One region of the Pseudorhizobium sp. NPDC055634 genome, then DNA from elsewhere that is predicted to be linked to it. Evidence: predicted binding sites of a transcription regulator. Region 1 holds the regulator's gene; each other region holds the start of a gene.
What was found. The regulator LexA, encoded in region 1, represses DNA repair genes until DNA is damaged. The targets are predictions, from matches to a motif close to TGTTCNNNNTGTGTTCNG.
Positions count from the first base shown of each region.

Region 2: the regulator LexA is predicted to act here: its motif matches at 3,896-3,913, upstream of ACWGPT_RS17210 (PA0069 family radical SAM protein).
Region 3: the regulator LexA is predicted to act here: its motif matches at 5,021-5,038, upstream of ACWGPT_RS18305 (ATP-dependent helicase).

Region 1 is NZ_JBSHHW010000004.1:375,933-382,632, forward strand. It holds gene lpxB (lipid-A-disaccharide synthase) at 1-447, shown strand, start outside; gene gltA (citrate synthase) at 478-1,767, opposite strand; gene ACWGPT_RS09260 (ComEC/Rec2 family competence protein) at 2,041-4,614, shown strand; gene lexA (transcriptional repressor LexA) at 4,595-5,311, opposite strand; gene kdsA (3-deoxy-8-phosphooctulonate synthase) at 5,516-6,364, shown strand; gene eno (phosphopyruvate hydratase) at 6,460-6,700, shown strand, end outside.
Region 2 is NZ_JBSHHW010000011.1:66,269-72,968, forward strand. It holds gene ACWGPT_RS17185 (F0F1 ATP synthase subunit A) at 1-275, shown strand, start outside; gene ACWGPT_RS17190 (F0F1 ATP synthase subunit C) at 345-572, shown strand; gene ACWGPT_RS17195 (F0F1 ATP synthase subunit B) at 655-1,281, shown strand; gene ACWGPT_RS17200 (F0F1 ATP synthase subunit B) at 1,285-1,770, shown strand; gene ACWGPT_RS17205 (ribonuclease HII) at 1,859-2,524, opposite strand; gene ACWGPT_RS17210 (PA0069 family radical SAM protein) at 2,679-3,836, opposite strand; gene ACWGPT_RS17215 (glycosyl transferase) at 3,967-4,485, shown strand; gene moaB (molybdenum cofactor biosynthesis protein B) at 4,489-5,037, opposite strand; gene ACWGPT_RS17225 (4-(cytidine 5'-diphospho)-2-C-methyl-D-erythritol kinase) at 5,039-5,950, opposite strand; gene ACWGPT_RS17230 (tetratricopeptide repeat protein) at 5,956-6,700, opposite strand, start outside.
Region 3 is NZ_JBSHHW010000012.1:123,746-130,445, reverse strand. It holds gene ACWGPT_RS18315 (efflux RND transporter permease subunit) at 640-3,807, opposite strand; gene ACWGPT_RS18310 (efflux RND transporter periplasmic adaptor subunit) at 3,804-4,976, opposite strand; gene ACWGPT_RS18305 (ATP-dependent helicase) at 5,272-6,700, shown strand, end outside.

The sequences.
Region 1 (6,700 bases):
CGCGAGATCGCCCGGGGCCTGCCCGTGAAGACCGAGATCACGGTATCCCCCGAGGAAAAATGGGCCGCCTTCGCCAGCGCGGATGCGGCGCTCGCGGCATCCGGTACCGTGCTTCTGGAACTGGCGCTCTGCGGCATCCCGGCCGTCTCGGCCTACAAGGCGGACTGGCTGATCACCATGATGTCGAAGCGGATCAAGGTCTGGTCGGCGGCGCTTCCCAACCTGATCGCCGACTATCCGGTCATCCCGGAATACCTGAACGACGTCGTGCGTCCCGGAAGCCTGTCCCGCTGGCTGGAGCGGCTTTGCACCGATACCCTGCAGCGGCAGGCAATGCTGGAAGGTTTCGAACTGACCTGGCAGCGCCTTGCCACCAGGGTTCCGCCCGGCGAGGCGGCGGCCGGCATCGTGCTTGAGGTCATGGAACGAAAGAAGCCCGGTCGATGACCGGGCTTCTTGCATTTCGGGGGCTGTCGATCAGCGCTTGGAGACGGGAACGTAATCCCGCTCCGGGGCGCCGGTATAGAGCTGCCGCGGGCGGCCGATGCGCTGCTGCGGATCCTCGATCATTTCGGCCCACTGGGCGATCCAGCCGACGGTGCGCGCGAGCGCGAACAGGACCGTGAACATCGTGGTGGGGAAGCCCATCGCCTTCAGGGTGATGCCCGAATAGAAGTCGATGTTCGGGTAGAGCTTCTTCTCGATGAAGTACTCGTCGGTCAGCGCGATCCGCTCCAGTTCCATGGCGACCTGCAGCAGCGGATCGTCCTTGTGGCCGAGTTCGGCCAGGACTTCGTGCGTCGTCTTCTGCATGATCTTCGCGCGCGGGTCGTAGTTCTTGTAGACGCGGTGACCGAAGCCCATCAGGCGGAAGGGGTCGTTCTTGTCCTTGGCCCGGGCGATGAATTCCGGGATGCGGTCGACGCTGCCGATCTCCGTCAGCATGTTGAGTGCCGCTTCGTTGGCGCCGCCGTGTGCGGGGCCCCAGAGGCAGGCAATGCCGGCCGCGATGCAGGCGAACGGATTGGCGCCCGACGAGCCGGCGAGGCGGACGGTCGAGGTGGAAGCGTTCTGCTCATGGTCGGCATGGAGGATGAAGATCCGGTCCATGGCGCGGGCCAGAACCGGGTTTACCTTGTACTCCTCGCACGGCACGGCGAAGCACATGTGCAGGAAGTTCGCCGCGTAATCCAGGTCGTTCTTCGGGTAAACGAAGGGCTGGCCGATATGGTACTTGTAGGCCATCGCGGCGATCGTCGGCATCTTGGCGATCATGCGCAGCGAAGCGACCATCCGCTGGTGCGGATCGGTGATGTCGGTCGAGTCGTGATAGAAGGCCGACAGCGCGCCGACGCAGCCGCACATGACGGCCATCGGGTGGGCGTCCCGGCGGAAGCCGGTGAAGAAGCGCGTCATCTGCTCGTGCACCATGGTATGGTGCGTGACGCGGTAGTCGAAGTCCTTCTTCTGGGCGGCGGTCGGCAGTTCACCGTAAAGCAGCAGGTAGCAGGTCTCGAGGAAGTCCCCGTGTTCCGCCAGCTGTTCGATCGGGTAGCCGCGGTGGAGGAGCACGCCCTTCTCGCCGTCGATATAGGTGATTTTCGATTCACACGACGCAGTCGAGGTGAATCCCGGATCGTAGGTGAAAGCTCCGGTCTGCTTGTAGAGGGCACCGATGTCGATGACCTCGGGACCGATCGTGCCGGACTTCACGCCCAACTCGACGCTCTTGTCACCCAGTACCAGATTTGCGCTCTTATCCGTCATGCTGATCCTCCAAACTGTTGGCGGCGGGGCGTCTCAAAACGCCACAAGAATTAAGCGTCATGTGTAGCTATATGATCCGATGGCCGCTGCCAAGCACTGCGGAGGTCTAATTGTGCGGCGCCAAAATCGCTTCTGTCGTCAACACTTGGTCGGGGTTAATGATCCGCAAACAGGCCCGTGTAAAGGCCATCGGATCACCCCGTTTCTGCAGGTTCGGGTTGCATTCCGCCGGTCTCGGTTGCATCCTTCATCCGCAGGGGCGGGTGGACGCGGATGCCGCAGCAGGGCCTACTTCGGGAGCAGTCCGAGCCGGGTGCGATTGCCGCTCCGGTCGTGGCCGGCCATGTCCTTATTCCAGACGATGAGACGCTCCCTGCCGTGGTCGGCAACCGTGTCACGTGCCCGAGAAGGTGGAGCCGGTTGCGCGACGTCCTGCGGCAAGGCCGGCTGACGGAGCGGACCGCCGGGCGCATGCGTGCCTTCGTCGAGGAGGAGGCCGCGCACGGGCACGGCTTCCTGTTCGTGCCGGTCCTGGTCGGCGGCGGTGCCGCCTTCTGGTTTGCGCTCGCCCGCGATCCGCCGGCAACCGTGCTCGCACTTCTCCTTTTGGCGTTTGCGGCGGCGACCGTCGCGGCGCAGCGGCGGACCGGCAGGCTTCCGCTTCTTCTCTTTCTGCCGGCACTGGTTCTGGCCGGCATGAACCTTGCCCAGTTCGAAACCTGGCGGCAGGCGACCGTCATTCTCGATTCCCCCGTGACCACGACCGTCACCGGAGAAGTGCACCGCCGCGAACCGGCGGGCGAGGGCCGCTGGCGCTACATCATCCGCATCGCTTCGACCGAAGAGCCGACGCTGAGGCGGCCGCCCCGCGATGCCGTTCTCCTCGCGCGCGGCAGGCATCCGCCGTTTGCGGCCGGCGACACGGTGCGCGGCAGGGCCCGCATGTCGCCGCCGTCGGGACCGGCGCTGCCCGGCCTCAACGACTTTGCCTTCCGTTCCTTTCATGACGGCATCGGGGCGGTCGGCTTCTTCTATGGCGCGCCCCAGCCGGTTGAGCCGACGACCGTCGGGGAGCGGGATTGGCGCCGCGCCATCGAGCGGTGGATCTTCGCGCTCCGCAGCACGATCGCCGACCGCATCCGCGAGGTCGTGCCGGGGGACGCGGGCGCCTTCGCCGCCGCCATTGTCACCGACGAGAGACGTGCGATCTCGAAGGAAACGACGGAGGCGCTCCGTATTTCCGGGCTGGCGCATATCGTGGCGATCTCCGGGCTCAACATGGCGCTCGCCGCCGGCATCTTCTTCGTCGGCCTGCGCGGATTTCTCTGCCTCTTCACGGGCTTCGCCCAGGCCTGGCCGGTCAAGAAGATCGCCGCCGCCGGGGCGCTTCTCATGGCGACCGCCTATTACCTCATCTCCGGCTTTGCCGTCTCCGCCGAGCGGGCCTACCTGATGATGGCGGTCACGCTGATTGCCGTCTGGTTCGACCGCGCCGCGATCAGCCTTCGCAACATTGCCGTGGCGGCGCTGATCATGCTGGCGGTCGCCCCTTCGCAGGTCATGGGCCCGAGCTTCCAGATGTCGTTTGCGGCGACCGCGGCGCTGGTGGCGGGTTATGCCTGGTGGAGCCGGCGCGCCGCGGCAGGGGAGCGCGAACCCTCGCTCATGGCGCGCGGCCGGCTCGCGCCGGTCATGACCGGCTGGCACTGGATGGCCGGCATTTTCGCAACCTCGCTGATCGGCGGCCTCTCGACGGCGATCTTCTCGATGGAGCACTTCCACCGCCTCGCCGGTTACGGGCTGGCGGCGAACCTCGCCGTCATGCCGATCATCTCCTTCGTGGTCATGCCCGCCGGACTGCTCGCCATGCTGCTCATGCCCCTCGGGCTGGATGCGCCGCTCCTGGGATTGATGGGCATGGGTCTTGAGGCGGTCATCGCCGTCGCAGGCCATGTCGCGGCCTGGGGCGGAGATGTCGGCACCGGCCGCCAGCACCGGTGGTTCCTGGCCATCGCCTCGGCAGGCTTCCTGCTGCTTGCGCTGCTGCGCACGCCGCTTCGGCTCCTGGGCGTGCCGGCAATGCTGCTTGCCTTCGCGCTGAGCTGGCATGAAGCGCGTCTGCCGCCGCCGGACCTCCTGGTCTCCGAAGACGGGACGCTCGTCGCGCTGGCGACGGGCCCCGTCGCAACGAACCGGGCCCGCCCGCCGGCCTTCATCTTCGACCAGTGGCAACGCGCACTTCTGCTTCCCGATCCCGTCGCCCCGGTCGTGTCGCCGGCGGGTGACATTGGCCTTGCCGCGACGGATGAACCCTCCGCGGCCTCGAGCGCAGACCCGAGCTCAAGCACTCTCCCGACGGCGCCCCAGACAGCGCCCCGGACTGCCTCCCGGATAGCCCAGTTGACCGACGATCAGCGCGCCCGGGTGCGCTCGGAGATGAAGGCGTCACTTGCCGCCGCCGCTGCCGATGCGGGACGGTTCCATTGCCGGCAGAAGGCATGGTGCCTGGCGGTGACGCGGGAGGGTGCGGTTGTCGCCGTGGTGGAGGATCCAAGGCTCGCCGGCAGCGCCTGCGACATCGCCGCTCTGGTCGTCGCCCCGCGGACGCGGCTGGCAGAATGTCTGTCCGGCGCGCTCATGCTGAACGGCGCGAGCCTCAGAAGGACAGGCGCCCTGGAAATCCGCATGAACGGCAGCCCCGATCCGTCGATGTGGCGCGCGCATGCCGCAAGCGCCGATACCCGGCGCCCTTGGACCAGCCATCGACTTTATGACTGGCGCACGGATCGTTTCGACGAAACGCTTCCCCGCAGCCTCCTGCGGCTTCTCAGTGGTAGCGCCGGATGAGGCCGACGAGCTTACCCTGGACCTTGACGCGGTCGGCGGGAAGAATGCGGGTTTCGTAGGCGGGATTTGCCGCTTCCAGCGCGATCGAGGCGCCGCGGCGCCGGAAGCGCTTCAGCGTTGCCTCCTCGTCGTCGACGAGCGCCACGACGATGTCGCCCGGGCTTGCTGTCTGGCCGTTGCGGATGATCACCGTATCGCCATCCAGGATGCCGGCCTCGATCATCGAGTCGCCCTTGACCTCGAGCGCATAATGCTCGCCGGCTCCCAGCATCTCGGCCGGGACGGCAATGTCGTGGGTGTTGTTCTGGATCGCCGAGATCGGCACGCCGGCCGCGATGCGGCCCATGACGGGCACGCTCGTGCTGGTGTTCTCATTGCTTGCCGCAACCGGCTGGGCCGCCGGCGCAGGCTTCTGCTTGCCGAGGCTGCCTTCGATGACGCTCGGCGAAAAGCCGCGGCGGGGCTGCAGGCTGCTGCTATAGGCTTCCGGCAGCTTGATGACCTCCAGCGCGCGTGCCCGATTGGGCAGGCGGCGGATGAAGCCGCGTTCCTCAAGCGCCGTGATGAGCCGGTGGATGCCGGATTTCGACGCGAGGTCGAGTGCGTCCTTCATCTCGTCGAACGACGGCGGAACCCCCGACTCCTTCATCCGTTCGTGAATGAAAAGAAGAAGTTCCTGCTGTTTGCGCGTGAGCATCCGGGTTTCCTAAGCGTGAAACAAAGCCAGAACAGACGATATATGTTCCGGATGCGTTCCGCAAGGCAAAAGTTCCAGCTGTTTGGCACCCCGCTTCTCCCATCCCGCCGTGACAGCGGCGATCGTTGCTGTTAAGGACGTCGCGTCCGCCGCTGCCGGGTCAGCGTGACGGACGACGACGCCTGCCTCGAAGGAGTTTCCGCCATGGACATCAAGCCCAATTTTGAAGTCGTTGTGGGTGAAGGAGAAGGCCGCGTGCTGTTCTCCCAGGCGCGCCGGTTTTCGCTGATCGCCGGTCCGTGCCAGATGGAGAGCCGCGACCACGCCTTCATGATCGCCGGAACGCTGAAGGAATTGTGCGCCAAGCTCGGGATCGGCCTCGTCTACAAGTCCTCCTTCGACAAGGCCAACCGCACGTCGCTGACGGGCAAGCGCGGGATCGGCCTCGACAGCGCGATGGAAATCTTAGCTGACCTGAAGAAGGAATTCGGCTTCCCGGTCCTCACCGACATTCATACCGAAGAACAATGTGCCCTCGTGGCGCCCACGGTCGATATCCTTCAGATCCCGGCCTTCCTCTGCCGGCAGACGGATCTCCTCGTGGCGGCGGCGAAGACCGGCCGCGTCATCAACGTCAAGAAGGGCCAGTTCCTCGCGCCCTGGGACATGAAGAACGTCCAGGCCAAGTTCACCGCGAGCGGCAATCCGAACGTGCTCCTGTGCGAGCGGGGCGTTTCCTTCGGCTACAACACGCTCGTCTCCGACATGCGCTCGCTGCCGATCATGGCGGCCATGGGGTCGCCGGTCGTCTTCGATGCCACCCATTCTGTGCAGCAGCCGGGCGGGCAGGGCGGTTCTTCGGGCGGCCAGCGCGAGTTCGTCGAGACGCTGGCGCGCGCGGCGGTGGCCGTCGGCGTCGCCGGGCTTTTCATCGAGACGCACGAGGATCCGGACAATGCGCCCTCCGATGGCCCCAACATGGTCCATCTGAAGGACATGCCGCGGCTCCTGGAAAAGCTTCTGGCCTTCGACGCCGTCGCCAAGTCCGCTTAGGCGCCGCAGCGGCAGCCGGATTGTAATTCGCCTGTCATCGATTAAGAGACATTGTCACTGACCGCACGGCATTGGGTTTACCTCAGGGAGAGATCATGACCGCCATTACCGATATCATCGCACGCGAAATCCTCGACAGCCGCGGCAATCCCACCGTCGAGGTCGACGTCTATCTCGAAGACGGCAGCATGGGCCGCGCCGCGGTCCCCTCCGGCGCCTCCACCGGCGCGCACGAGGCGGTCGAACTGCGCGACGGCGGCAAGCGCTATGGCGGCAAGGGCGTCGAGAAAGCCGTCGAGGCGGTCAACACCGAAATATTCGACGCGATCGGCGGCT
Region 2 (6,700 bases), on a different contig from region 1:
TCGAGGTCATCTCCTTCCTTTCCCGTCCGATCTCGCTGTCGGTGCGTCTCTTCGCCAACATGTTGGCAGGGCACATCACGCTGAAGGTCTTCTCGGGCTTCGTCGCCTCGCTGGGCGCGCTCGGCGCACTCGGCATCGGTGGCGCCATCCTGCCTCTCATCATGACCGTCGCATTGACGGGTCTCGAATTCCTCGTCGCCTTCCTCCAGGCCTACGTATTCGCGGTGCTGACTTGCATGTACCTGAATGACGCGGTCCATCCGGGCGGGCACTAAGGAATATCCACATTGGCGCCCGCGGGCGCCAGTCATCTGCCGCAACAACCATTTCGAAGGAGTTCATTCATGGAAGCGGAAGCAGCAAAGTTCATCGGCGCAGGTCTCGCTTGCTTTGGTATGGCCGGCACGGCTCTCGGCCTCGGCAACATCTTCGGCAACTACCTGTCGGGTGCCCTGCGCAACCCGTCCGCCGCTGACAGCCAGTTCGGCCGTCTGGTATTCGGCTTCGCCGTTACGGAAGCTCTGGGCATCTTCTCGCTGCTCGTTGCTCTCCTTCTCCTGTTCGCCGTCTAATTTCGGCATCGGGTACGGGATCACGGCCGTCTCCAATGACGTGCCGTGATCTTTCGCATTTGATATCCCCTTGGAGGTGATGATGTTCGTGACTTCGGCACTTGCGCAGACCGCGCCGGAAGCCACAGAGACGCATGAAGCACCGGGCGCAGCGCCCGCGGGCGAAGTGCACACGGAAACCGGTGTCGCTCACGACGACGCGCACGCCACGGGGCCTTTCCCGCCTTTCGACGCATCGACCTACCCGTCGCAGCTTCTCTGGCTGGTCATCACCTTCGGCCTCTTCTACCTTCTGATGAAGAGGGTCATCGTGCCGCGCCTGGGAGGAATCCTCGAGCAGCGCCACGACCGTATTGCCCAGGACCTCGACGAGGCCTCCAGGCTGAAGTCGGAGGCCGATGCGGCCGTCGAAACCTATGAACGCGAACTGGCCGCGGCCCGTGCCAAGGCGCACACGATCGGCGAGACGGCCCGCGAGGCTGCCAAGTCGAAGGCTGCCGGCGACCGCGCCGCCATCGAGGCCGAGCTTGCCGACAAGCTCTCGGCTGCCGAGGCCCGCATAGGCGACATCAAGGCTCAGGCCTTCGCCCAGGTCGGCGCCATCGCCGAAGAAACGGCATCCGCCATCGTCAATCAGCTGATCGGCGCCAAGGCCAATGCCGAGGAAATCAAGTCCGCCGTTGTTGCGGCATCTCCGAAGGAGGCCTGATCCATGGCTTTGGACGCCACTTTCTTCGCCCTCGTCGGCCTCATCCTCTTTTTCGTCCTGCTGGCCTACCTGAAGGTGCCCGGCATGGTCGCCAAGTCGCTCGACCAGCGCGCCGAAAACATCCGCAGCGAACTGGCGGAGGCCAAGCGCCTTCGCGAGGAAGCGCAGCAGCTGCTGGCCGAATACCAGCGCAAGCGCAAGGAAGCCGAGGCGGAGGCAGCGCAGATCGTTGCTGCCGCTGAACGCGAGGCAGCCATGCTCACCGAGGAAGCTCGCCAGAAGACCGAGGAATTCGTCGCACGCCGCAATGCCCTGTCGGAACAGAAGATCAGGCAGGCCGAGGCCGACGCGATCTCCGCTGTTCGCTCCGCAGCAGTCGACCTCGCGGTTGCCGCCGCAGAGAAGGTGATCGCGAAGAAGGCCGATACCGGCACGCAGGAAGCCCTGTTCAAGGATTCGGTTGACAAGGTTCAGACACGCCTGAACTGAGCGGCAAAAGCCCGGATACAATCGGAATAGAATCAAAAGGGCCGTGCATCGCGCGGCCCTTTTTTCGTGCGCCGGTTATGCTTTCGGACTATTCGGCGGCCTCATCCCTGCGGAGCGGGCGAAAGCTCATCCGATGGAGCAGGCAGGGTCCATGGGCTTCGATCCCGGCGCGATGCTGCGGCGTCGCATAGCCGGCATGGCTGTCGAAGCCGTAGAGCGGGAAGACCTGGTGGGCGCGGGTCATCATCCGGTCGCGCGTCACCTTTGCGATGATCGATGCGGCGGCAATCGATACGGACCGCGAATCGCCCTTGATGACCGCCCGGCCGGGGCAGCAGAGACCCTGGGGCACATCCCGTCCGTCGGCGAGCACATACGCGGGCAGGATGGAAAGCCCGGCCACGGCTCGGCGCATGGCGTCGAGGCTTGCGCGCAGGATGTTGCGTTCGTCGATATGGCGTGGACCGGATGCGGCGATCGAGACTTCGGCGGTCGCCATGATGACCTCGAAGAGCTCCTCCCGGCGCGCCGCCGTCAGTTGCTTGGAATCGTTGAGGCCATCGGGAATGTTGTCCGGATCGAGGATCACGGCTGCGGCGACCACGGGACCGGCGAGCGGCCCGCGGCCCGCCTCGTCGGTTCCCGCGACCGGCCAGTGGCCGGCCTTGCGGGCGACAAGTTCCAGGCTGAAGTCCGGGACGAGCGGGACGTCATCGAACAGCATCGGAGAATCGGGGGACGTGCGAGCCAACATGGCGGCAGACTCGCACGTCCGCCCGACTTCCTGCAAGCCCCGGCCGGTGTGATGCGGCACACTGTCCCGCCACGGGGAGGCGGGGCCGGGGCGTTTCGGTCGCGGGGGAGGCGGTACCCGCGCCGAAATCCTGGATGGGCCAGGAACGCGATCGCTAGAGCAGCGAAAGCTGGATGCCGCCACCATCCGGGCGGACAAAGAGATCATCGCGAAGCGGCAGGCCGCGCCGGCCCATTCCGAGCCGCTTGGTGGTCATCTCGAAACGGCGGCCGATCTGCCATGCATAGGGGCCGGAGCCCTTCATCCGCTTGCCGAACTCGGCGTCGTAGTCCTTGCCGCCGCGCATGGAGCGCACCAGCGACATGACGTGCCGGTAGCGATCGGGATAGTTGCGAAGCAGCCAGTCGCGAAACAGCGGGCTCACCTCCAGCGGCAGGCGGAGAAGGACGTAGCTCGCCTCCCGCGCACCGGCCGCGTGACCGGCGTCCAGGATGCGCTCGAGTTCGTGATCGTTGAGCGCGGGGATGATGGGGGCGACCATGACGGCGGTCGGCACACCCGCATCGTTGAGTGCCTTGATCGCCTCCAGGCGCCTGGTCGGCGTCGAGGCGCGCGGCTCCATGGTGCGCGCCAGCTTCCGGTCCAGCGTGGTGACGGAAATGCCGACCTTCGCCAGCCCCTTTGAGGCCATGTCGGAGAGAATGTCGAGGTCGCGCATGATCAGCGCCGACTTCGTTACGATCGCGACCGGATGATTGGCCTTCTGCAGCACTTCGAGGATCTGCCTCATGATGCGCCATTCCCGCTCTATCGGCTGGTAAGGATCGGTATTGGTGCCGATCGCGATCGCACGGACCTTGTACTCCGGGCGGCTGAGTTCGCGCTCCAGAAGCTTCGGCACGTCGGGCTTTGCGAAAAGCTTGGCCTCGAAGTCCAGGCCCGCGGAAAGGCCCATGAAGCTGTGGGTCGGGCGCGCAAAGCAATAGATGCAACCGTGCTCGCAGCCGCGATAGGGATTGATGGACCGGTCGAAGGAAATGTCGGGAGAGTCGTTGCGGGTTATCGCGGTGCGAGGCTTTTCCACCTGCACTTCCGTCCGGAACGGCGCCAGCTCCTCCAGGGTCTGCCAGCCGTCGTCGAACACCTCGCGGCGCTCCCCTTCGAAGCGCCCGCTCGGGTTGAGGCCCGCACCACGGCCACGCCGCCGGTCGATCTCGATGCGGAGACCGGAGGACTTTACCAGGCAATCGGCAATATCAGCCGTATGGGCAGGCGCCAAGGCATCCTGCCGCAGATGGGTCAGCTCATTCATGTGACGCTCCGAAGGTGACCTTGCTCCCGGTCTCCTGATTAAATTCCTAGGCCAGAAAAGAGAACATTGCAAGAACAAACTTGGGGAGTGCGCTGTGGAAAAGCAAGCCGCAATGCGATAGAAGCGGATCATGCTGACTGTCGTGATGGAATGCAGGGACAACGAGGCCGAACTGGCACAGACCCTTTCCGGCCTTGTTTCGGGCGCGGTGGAAGGGCTCGTCAGCGATGTCGTGGTTCTCGACCGGGGCTCGTCCGACGGTTCTGCGCGGGTTGCCGATGCGGCCGGATGCAGGTTCTACCGCGAGTGGACGCTGTCCGATGTCCTCAAGGGGGCGAGAGGCGAGTGGATCCTCGTCATCGAGCCGGGCGCACGCCTGCAGAAGGGATGGATCGACGAGGTGATGGAGTACGTCGCGACCGGCAACAGGCCCGCACGCTTTTCCCCCGCCCGCCATTTCCGCCCGCCGTTCCTGAAGCGCATGTTCGCGAGGAGAAAGCCGCTCGAGCACGGCGTCCTGCTGACGAAGCGGCTGGCGCTGGAGGCTGCAGGGCCGGACATGGATTTGGCGGCCCTGGTGGCGGGGCTGAAGGCGGTCACGCTGTCGAGCGAGGTCATCCCCGCCCGGTTCATGCGGTCGCCGGGCTGAGGCTCAGCCGCCGCCCCGTTTCAGGTGCTCGTCGAGCCGCGCCATGATCTCGATGAAGTTGCAGGGCATGTGCCGGTAGTCCAGCTGCGCCTGCAGAATCCCGTCCCAGGCATCCTTGCAGGCACCCGGTGATCCCGGCAGGACGAAGATGAAGGTGGCGTTCGCCACGCCGCCGGTCGCCCGGGACTGGATGGTCGAGGTGCCGATCTTGTCGTAGGATATCCGGTGGAAGACCTCGGAAAACCCGTCCATGCGTTTTTCGAAGAGCGGCTCCAGGGCCTCGGGCGTCACGTCCCGTCCGGTAAATCCGGTGCCCCCCGTGGTGATGACGACGTCGATCTGTGGATCGAGCGTCCACGCCCGAACCTGGGCCGCGATCTTCTCCTTGTCGTCGCTGACGATGGCGCGGGCCTTCAGCACGTGGCCGGCCTTCTCGATCCTCGCGACCAGCGTATCGCCTGACCGGTCGTCCTCCGGCGTGCGCGTATCGGAAACCGTCAGCACGGCGATGCCGACGGGAATGAAGGGGCGGTTTTCGTCGATGCGGTTCATGTCAGGATCCGGCAACCGTTTGTGTCGAGGCGAAGTACCAGTTCGGTCTCGCAGCCTGCAAAGCCGCGGTGGCGCGATCCGCGCTGTCCATGGATGTGAATATGCCAAAATACGTGGCGCCTGACCCCGACATGCGTGCCAGCAAGGCGCCGTAGTCCCGAAGGAGGTCGCAGAGCACGCGGATATCCGGCACCAGTTCGCAGGCGGGGCGTTCCAGGTCGTTGCGAAGGCCGGCAAGCATGGACATCCAGTCGCCGGTCGCGGGCAGGGCGATCCCGGGATTGTTCCGGGAGACGAGCCGCGAAAAGACCTCGGGCGTCGAGACGCCCCGAAGCGGGTTGCCGAGCACCATCGAAAATCGCGGCATGTCCGGCAGGGGCGACAGCTTCTCGCCGATCCCGCCGGCGATCGCCGGCCGGCCGGCAAGGCACATCGGCACATCCGCGCCGAGCGACAGCGCCAGCGTTTCGATTTCGTCCCTGGCGAGATCGCCGGCATTCCAGAGGCGCAGGAGCCCCCGCAATGTCGCAGCCGCGTCCGCGGAGCCGCCGCCGATGCCCGATGCAACCGGCAGGTTCTTCTCCAGATGAATGGCGACGGACGGGGTCTTGATGCCTCGCGCCTGAAGGAGTGCCCGCAGCCCGTCGCGCGCCCGGGCTACGAGATTGTCCGACCCGCCGCCGATGGCGCCGGAAAAACGCCCGGAAAGCGTCAGCCGGTCCTCGTCGGCGGGCCGGAACTCCAGTCGGTCGCCCATGTCGGCAAAGGTGACGATGGTCTCGAGCAGGTGGTAGCCGTCCGCCCGCTGCCCGGTCACGTGAAGCGCGAGGTTGATCTTTGCCGGCGCGAGCTCGCGGACGGGCAGGATCGCTTCATCCTGCCCGGTGTCCGAGGCCTGCGGGAAAGCGTCCACGGCTGTCAGGATTTGTTATTGGCCGGCGCGGGGGCGGGGGCAGGGGCCGCGGGCTCCGGCGAACGGGTGTCGGCGGTAGTCGCGGTCGGATCGAGAGGCGGCAGCCCCTTCTCGATCTTCGCCTTGATCTGGTCGCGGTTGACGTCCTCGCCCTCGGAGATCAGTGCCCGGTTCCACTGATAGACGGCTTCGAGCTTTCGTCCGACCCGCCAGTAGGCATCGCCCAGGTGGTCGTTGATCGTCGCGTCGCCGGCGCGCAGCTGGACCGCGCGCTCCAGTTCGGTCACCGCATCCTCGAATCGTCCCATGCGGAAATAGGCCCAGCCGAGCGAATCGACGATATAGCCGTCGTCCGGCCGAAGCTCGACCGCGCGGCGGATCATGTCGAGGCCTTCCTCGAGGTTGCGGTTCATGTCCACCCAGGAATAGCCGAGATAGTTCAGCACCTGCGGCTGCTCCGGATTGAGCTCCAGCGCCTTCTTGAAGTTCGGCTCGGCCTGATCCCATTTCTTCAGCCGCTCATAGGCGATCGCGCGCTGGAAGAAGATCGTCCAGTCCTTCTGCTTGGGAACGGGGCCGATGATCTCGACAGCCGTGTCGTAGTTCGCCGCCATCTCCTCGTAGTCCTTGGCGTCGGACAGGACGCTGCCATAGGCGAGGTAGCTGCGGATGTCTGAGGGATCGGCCTCGATCAGCGCCTTCAGGTGCTCGCGCGCCTCCTCGGTCTTCTCCGAGCCGGCAAGCGCCAGG
Region 3 (6,700 bases), on a different contig from region 1:
GGCAACGGATACGGCTTTGTCCAGAACCGCAGGCCCGTCGATCGCCCCATGCGACAAATCGGCAGGAGGACGACGGACTCCTCCCTTGGCGTTCCGGGGATCTACATGCGCCCGTCCGGAGCAGGACGGTTGAGCTCTTTTCATTCCCGGTTCTACCGGGGGTCGGCCGGGACACGTCGTGTGTCTCTTATTTAGTTTTTATGTGACACGCGACGTGTCCCGTTCAGTGTTCTTTGCCAGCGCAACTCCGGTTCCTCTGCGCCGGCCCCATAGTGTTCTCATTATCGGGACCGCTTTGTGTGCGGCACACGCACGCCTCGCGATGCAAGAGGGGAACCACTTTCTGCGCAGCCTGCAGAACCGGCTTGCATCACCGCAAGTCCTGCAGGCACCGGCCCCGCTTCGCCGGCGATGCGTGACCGGTGTAGCCGAAGCGGGACGGCAGAACTCTAGCGGCAGCGAAAGCCCCGGGGATGAAGGGGGATGAGATTCCACCTATACCGCTGTTGCCATTGGCATGGAGGCCTGAAACCATCCCCGCGGCGCGGGGTGCCTAAATGGCCGGGGGCATGAAACCCCGGCTAAAGGAAGCCGATCAACCGGAATGGATGACTTAGGCCGCGCGGCTTGTGGCCGATGTCATTCCGCGGCCAACAGCGGCCGGTCGCCGTCCTCGTTCGCCTCCCGCCGGGTGGCGATCGCAAGCTCCTGGTGCAGGCGCCGTTCCTCGTGAACATGCGGCCTGGAGAACCGGGCGATGAGCACGTAGGCCACCGGCGTGATGAGCAGCGTGACGGCGGTGGCGAGCCCCAGCCCGCCGACGATCACCCAGCCGAGCGCAATGCGTGCCTCGGCACCCGCACCCTGGGCGAGGACCAGCGGCAGGCCGCCGATGACGGTTGCGATCATCGTCATCATCACCGGCCGCAGGCGGATGCTGCAGGCACGCTCGATCGCATCGCGCACCCCTGCCCCGTCATCGCGGAGCTGGTTGGCGAATTCGACGATCAGGATGCCGTTCTTCGCCATCACCCCGACCAGAAGCACGAGGCCGATCTGACTGTAGACGTTGAGGCTGGTCCCCGTCAGGATCAGCGCGAAGACCGCGCAGGCAAGCCCGAGCGGGACGGTCGACATGATGATCAGCGACGACAGGACGCTCTCGAACTGCGCCGCGAGCACCAGGAAGATGATGACGATCGCAAAGCCGAAGGTCATCAGCATGCCCGAGGAATTCTCCTCCAGCGTGGCGGCTTCGGCGAGCGGCAGCAGGCGGGCGCCGGCCGGCATAAGCGGCCTGGCCATTTCCTCCACGGCCAGCACAGCCTCGCCGAGCGTCACCCCGTCGCGCAGGTTGCCCGAGAAGGAGACCGACGGCAGCTGCTGCTCGCGGTTGAGTTCCGGCGCCACCGCGCCTTCCTTGAGCGTCGCGATGGTCGACATCGGCACGATCTTGCCGTCCGAGGCCTTGAGGAAGATGTTCTCGAGGTCCGTCGGATCGTCGATCGGCTGGGTGTTGGAGGTGAGCTTGACCGGCATCGCCTCGCCATCGACGAAGACGTCGACGATCGACCGCCCTTCGAGCAGGGCCTGCATGGCGGCGGAAAGCCCGGTAATGTCGATGCCGAGATCGGAGGCGCGCTCGCGGTCGATGGCGACCGAAAGCTGGGCCTGTGTCGGCTCGTTCGAGAGCCTCGGCGTATCGAAGAGGCCGCTGTCCTCCATCTTGTAGACGAGCTGGATCGCCGCCTGGGTGAGGCTCGCATGGTCGCTGCCCACCATGGCCATCTGCAGCCCGTTCCCGGCGCCGCGAATCCGCAGGCTGTTCGACTGGATGGCGAAGCCCCGGAGCGCCGGGACCTTCTGCGCGGCGGCGTTGATGTCCCGGACGATCTCGTCCTGGCTGCGCTCGCGATCGCCCCAGGGCGCCAGCGTCAGCACCATGAAGCCGCTGTTGGTGTTGCTGCCGAAGCCGGAAATGGAGAAGATGTTGGCGATCTCGCCCGATTGCCTGAGCGGCAGCAGGTTCTCCTCGACGCGCTGCATCTGGTCGCGCGTATAGTCGAGGCTCACGCCTTCCGGCGCCGTCAGCCGCATCATCACCATCGACCGGTCTTCCTGCGGCGTCAGTTCGCTGCGCACCGAGCCGAAGGCCCCGTAGGCGGCGGCCGAGATCAGCGCCGAGACGACGATGACGACCACCGGCGCATCGAGACAGCGGCGGAGGATGGCGGCATAGAGGCTCGCGAACTTCTCGCCGATCCAGTAGAGCACCCCGCTTTCGACTTCCTTGATGGGTTTCGTCAGCATGCGCGAGGCAAGCATGGGACAGAGTGTCAGCGCCGTGACAGAGGAAAGTGCGACCGCGAAGGCGAGCACGAAGCCGAACTCGCGAAACAGGCCGCCCATCTGGCCGGGCAGGAAGGAGAGCGGGATGAAGACCGCTGCCAGCGTCGCCGTGGTCGCCATGACGGCGAAGAAGACCTGCTGCGTGCCGAGGACCGCCGCGGCCCGCGGACCCATGCCTTCGGCGCGCCGGCGCACGATGTTTTCCAGCACCACGATCGCATCGTCGACGACGAGGCCGGTGGCCAGAACGATGGCGAGCAGCGTCAGGATGTTGATTGAGAAGCCGACGAGATAGATCGCGACGAGCGTGCCGATCAGCGCCACCGGCATCGTGACGGCCGGAATGAGGGTCGCCCGCCAGTCGCGCAGGAAGAGGAAGATGACGATCAGCACGACGGTCGCCGAAAGCCCGAGCGCGATCTCGACCTCGTGCAACGCCCCTTCGATGAAGACCGCGTCGTCGCTGGTAATGACGATGCGCGTCCCCTCCGGCAGGTTCTTCTGCAGTTCGGCGACGGCCGCCTTGACGCCTTCCGAGATCGTCAGCGTGTTCGACTGCGCCTGGCGGATGATGCCGAGGCCGACGCCCTGGACGCCGTTGGCGCGCAGCACGGTGGAGCCGTCATCGGGACCGAGCGTCACCGTGGCGACGTCGCGAAGGCGGATATTGTCCTTGACGAGGACGCTCTCGAAATCCTGTGGCGTCGTGAGGTTCGCCGTCGCCCGCACCACGATATTCTGCCGGTTGCTCTCGAGCGAACCCGCCGGAACGTCGAGCGCCGCGGTCGAAAGCGCGGTCGAGATATCGCCGACGGTCAGCCCGCGGCCGGCAAGCGCGGCCTGGTTGATGTCGACCCGGAAGATCTTCTCCTGGTCCCCGTAGAGCTCGACGTCGGCGACGCCGTCGACGGCGGCCAGACGGTCGGTCACCTCGTTGTCCACGAGAAGCGTCAGGTCCTCCATGGAAAGATTGCTGGAGGTGACGGCAATACGCATGATCGCCTGGGAATCGGAATCCGCCTTGATGATGCGCGGCTCGTCGGCATCCTCCGGCAGCTGGTTGGTGATGCGGCCGAGCGCGTCGCGCACGTCGTTGGCGGCGACCGCGATGTCGGCGGCATCGGTGAATTCGAGCGTCACGCGGCTCGAACCGAACTGCGATTCCGACGAGATCGACTTGATCCCGCTCACCCGCGCCACGGCACCTTCGATGATCTGGGTGAGTTCCTGGTCGATCGTCTGCGGCGATGCCCCGTCATAGGTCGTCCGGACGGTGATGACCGGCTGGTCGACGTCGGGGAGCTCGCGGACCTCGACCCCGAACAGGGCAGCCAGGCCCGCGACCACGAGCAGCGTGTTGAGGACGGCCGCAAGGATCGGCCGGCGCACGAAGAGCGCCGTGAAGCTCTGGCCGGGATCCTGCTGCTGCTGCGGTGTCTGGCTGTCGTGAGACGTCATTGGCTCGCGACCTCCGCATTCTGGTCCGCGCCGGCAACGCGGACGTCGGCACCTTCGCGGACGCGCTGCAGCCCCTCGATCACAACGGCATCGCCGGCGGCCAGGTTCGCGTCGACGAGGACGGTATCGGGATTGCGCTGGATGATGCGGACGCGGTTCTTCACCGACTTGCCGTCGACGACCTGCCACACATAGGAGCCTTCGGCATCCCACTGGACCGCGAGCGGATCGACCGCGGGGAAGGTATCGCCTTCGAAGCGCATGGTGACGCTGAACGCCATCCCGGCCCGCAGCACGTCGTCGGGATTGTCGATGCGGGCGCGGATGCGCAGCGTCCGGCTGGCCGGATCGACGCGGTTGTCGATCGCATCCACGACGCCGGAGAAGACCTGGCCGGGCCGGGCAATCGACGTGGCCTCGACCGCATGGCCGGGCGCGATCGCGGTGGCGAACCGCTCCGGCGCCCAGAAATCGACGAGGACCGACGAGCGGTCGTCGACGGTCACGATCGCCGTCTGCGTGGTGACGTTATCGCCGACATTGACCGGCACGATGCCGGCCACGCCGTCGATCGGGGCGAGGATCTCGCGCCGTCTGAGGTTCAGTTCCGCCGTCGACAGCTCGAGCCTTGCGGTCTCCTCGGCGAGCTGCGCGTCGAGCACGTCGAGCCGGGAGACGGAGCGGAGGTTGCTGAGCGACTGCGACCGCTCCGTGGCGCTCCGAAGCGCGACCTGGGCCCGGTCGCGGGCAATCACCTGCTCTTCCTTGTCGAGGCGCGCGAGGACCTGGCCCCTGGTGACCTTCTCGCCGGCGGTGACGAGGATTTCCTCGATCGTGCCGGCGGCCTGGGGCATGACCACCACGGACTGGATCGCCTCGCCGCTGCCGATCGCCGAAAGCCGGTCGTTGACCGTGCCGGTGCCGACCTCCTGGGTGACAACGAGGGTTGCGCGGCTACCGCCGGCACCGCCTCCGGGCCCCCTGCCCGGCGAGCCCGCGCCGCCCGATGCCGTCTCCGCGCCCGCCTCCGGGCGGATTGCCGAAACGAGCGACTGCGGCACGCCCATCCGCGCCAGCATGTCGCCGGCGCCTGGAACCAGGAAGACGGAGAGGCAAAGTGCTCCGGAAAGGACGATCAGACTGAGGAGCAACTGCTTCCAAATGCGCATCAAGGTCTCCGCTGGGAGGGTATATCGGACATCCGGCATGCGGCCGGCACACAACCGGCACTATGTATGCGGCGGACTATATACGCAATTGCCGCCCGCCATCCTTACGGATTTGTAACATCGCGGGATTTCACGCAATTGTCAGCCGCAAAGGCAGCGCCTCGGCCCGCCCCCCGGCTCGCGACGCCCGCCGCTGCCGGCCGCATCTTGATTTCGCCACGCCCATATGGAACCACGGGAATGAAAGCAGAACATCTTTTCTGGCCTTTCGGACCCGAATCACTACATTGGCCGCATGAGTAACGTTTTCGACGACATTCCGTTCTTCGACGAGGAGCCGGAACAGCGCCGCGCTTCGCAGGCAGCACCGCCCCCGCCATCCGCCGGAGGGCTCGGCATCGCCGCCCGCGCCATGGCCGCGCGCGACCAGAACCGCAGCGTCCCCGACTATCTCTCGGGCCTCAACCCCGAGCAGCGGGAAGCCGTCGAGACCGTGGACGGGCCCGTTCTGGTTCTTGCCGGCGCCGGCACCGGGAAGACGCGCGTGCTCACCACCCGCATCGCCCACATCCTCGCGACCGGCCGCGCCTTCCCCAGCCAGATCCTTGCCGTCACCTTCACCAACAAGGCGGCGCGCGAGATGAAGGAGCGCATCGGCGTGCTCGTCGGCGGCGCCGTCGAGGGCATGCCCTGGCTCGGCACCTTCCACTCGATCGGCGTCAAGCTGCTGCGCCGCCATGCGGAACTCGCGGGCCTGCGCTCCGACTTCACCATTCTCGACACCGACGACGTGATCCGGCTGATCAAGCAGCTGATCCAGGCCGAGGGCCTCGACGACAAGCGCTGGCCGGCCCGCCAGTTCGCCGGCATGATCGACAACTGGAAGAACAAGGGTCTGACGCCGAAGGACATTCCGGAAGGCGACGCCCGCGCCTTCGCCAACGGCAAGGGCCGTGAACTCTACCGCAACTACCAGGACCGGCTGAAGTCGCTGAACGCCTGCGATTTCGGCGACCTCCTGCTCCATCCGATCGCGATCTTCCGCGATCATCCGGACATCCTGAAGGAATATCACGCCAAGTTCCGCTACATCCTGGTGGACGAGTACCAGGATACCAACACCGCCCAGTACATGTGGCTGCGGCTTCTCGCCCAGCGGCCGAAGGGCGTGCCGCAGAACGTCTGCTGCGTCGGCGACGACGACCAGTCGATCTACGGCTGGCGCGGCGCCGAGGTGGACAATATCCTGCGCTTCGAGAAGGATTTTCCGGGCGCCCGCGTGATCAAGCTGGAGCGCAACTACCGCTCCACCGAGCACATTCTCGGCGCCGCCGGCCACCTGATCGCCCATAACGAGGGCCGGCTCGGCAAGACGCTCTTCACCGATCGCAGCGATCCCGACGACGAGAAGGTGCAGGTGCATGCCGCCTGGGACTCCGAGGAAGAGGCCCGCGCCATCGGCGAGGAGATCGAGCGGCTGCAGCGTGGCGACGCGGACGGCAGGAAGCATGCGCTGAACGACATGGCGATCCTGGTGCGCGCCTCCTTCCAGATGCGCGAGTTCGAGGACCGCTTCGTCACGCTCGGCCTCAACTACCGCGTCATCGGCGGCCCGCGCTTCTACGAGCGGCTGGAGATCCGCGATGCCATGGCCTATTTCCGCCTCGTCTGCCAGCCGGCCGACGATCTCGCCTTCGAGCGGATCGTCAACACGCCGAAGCGCG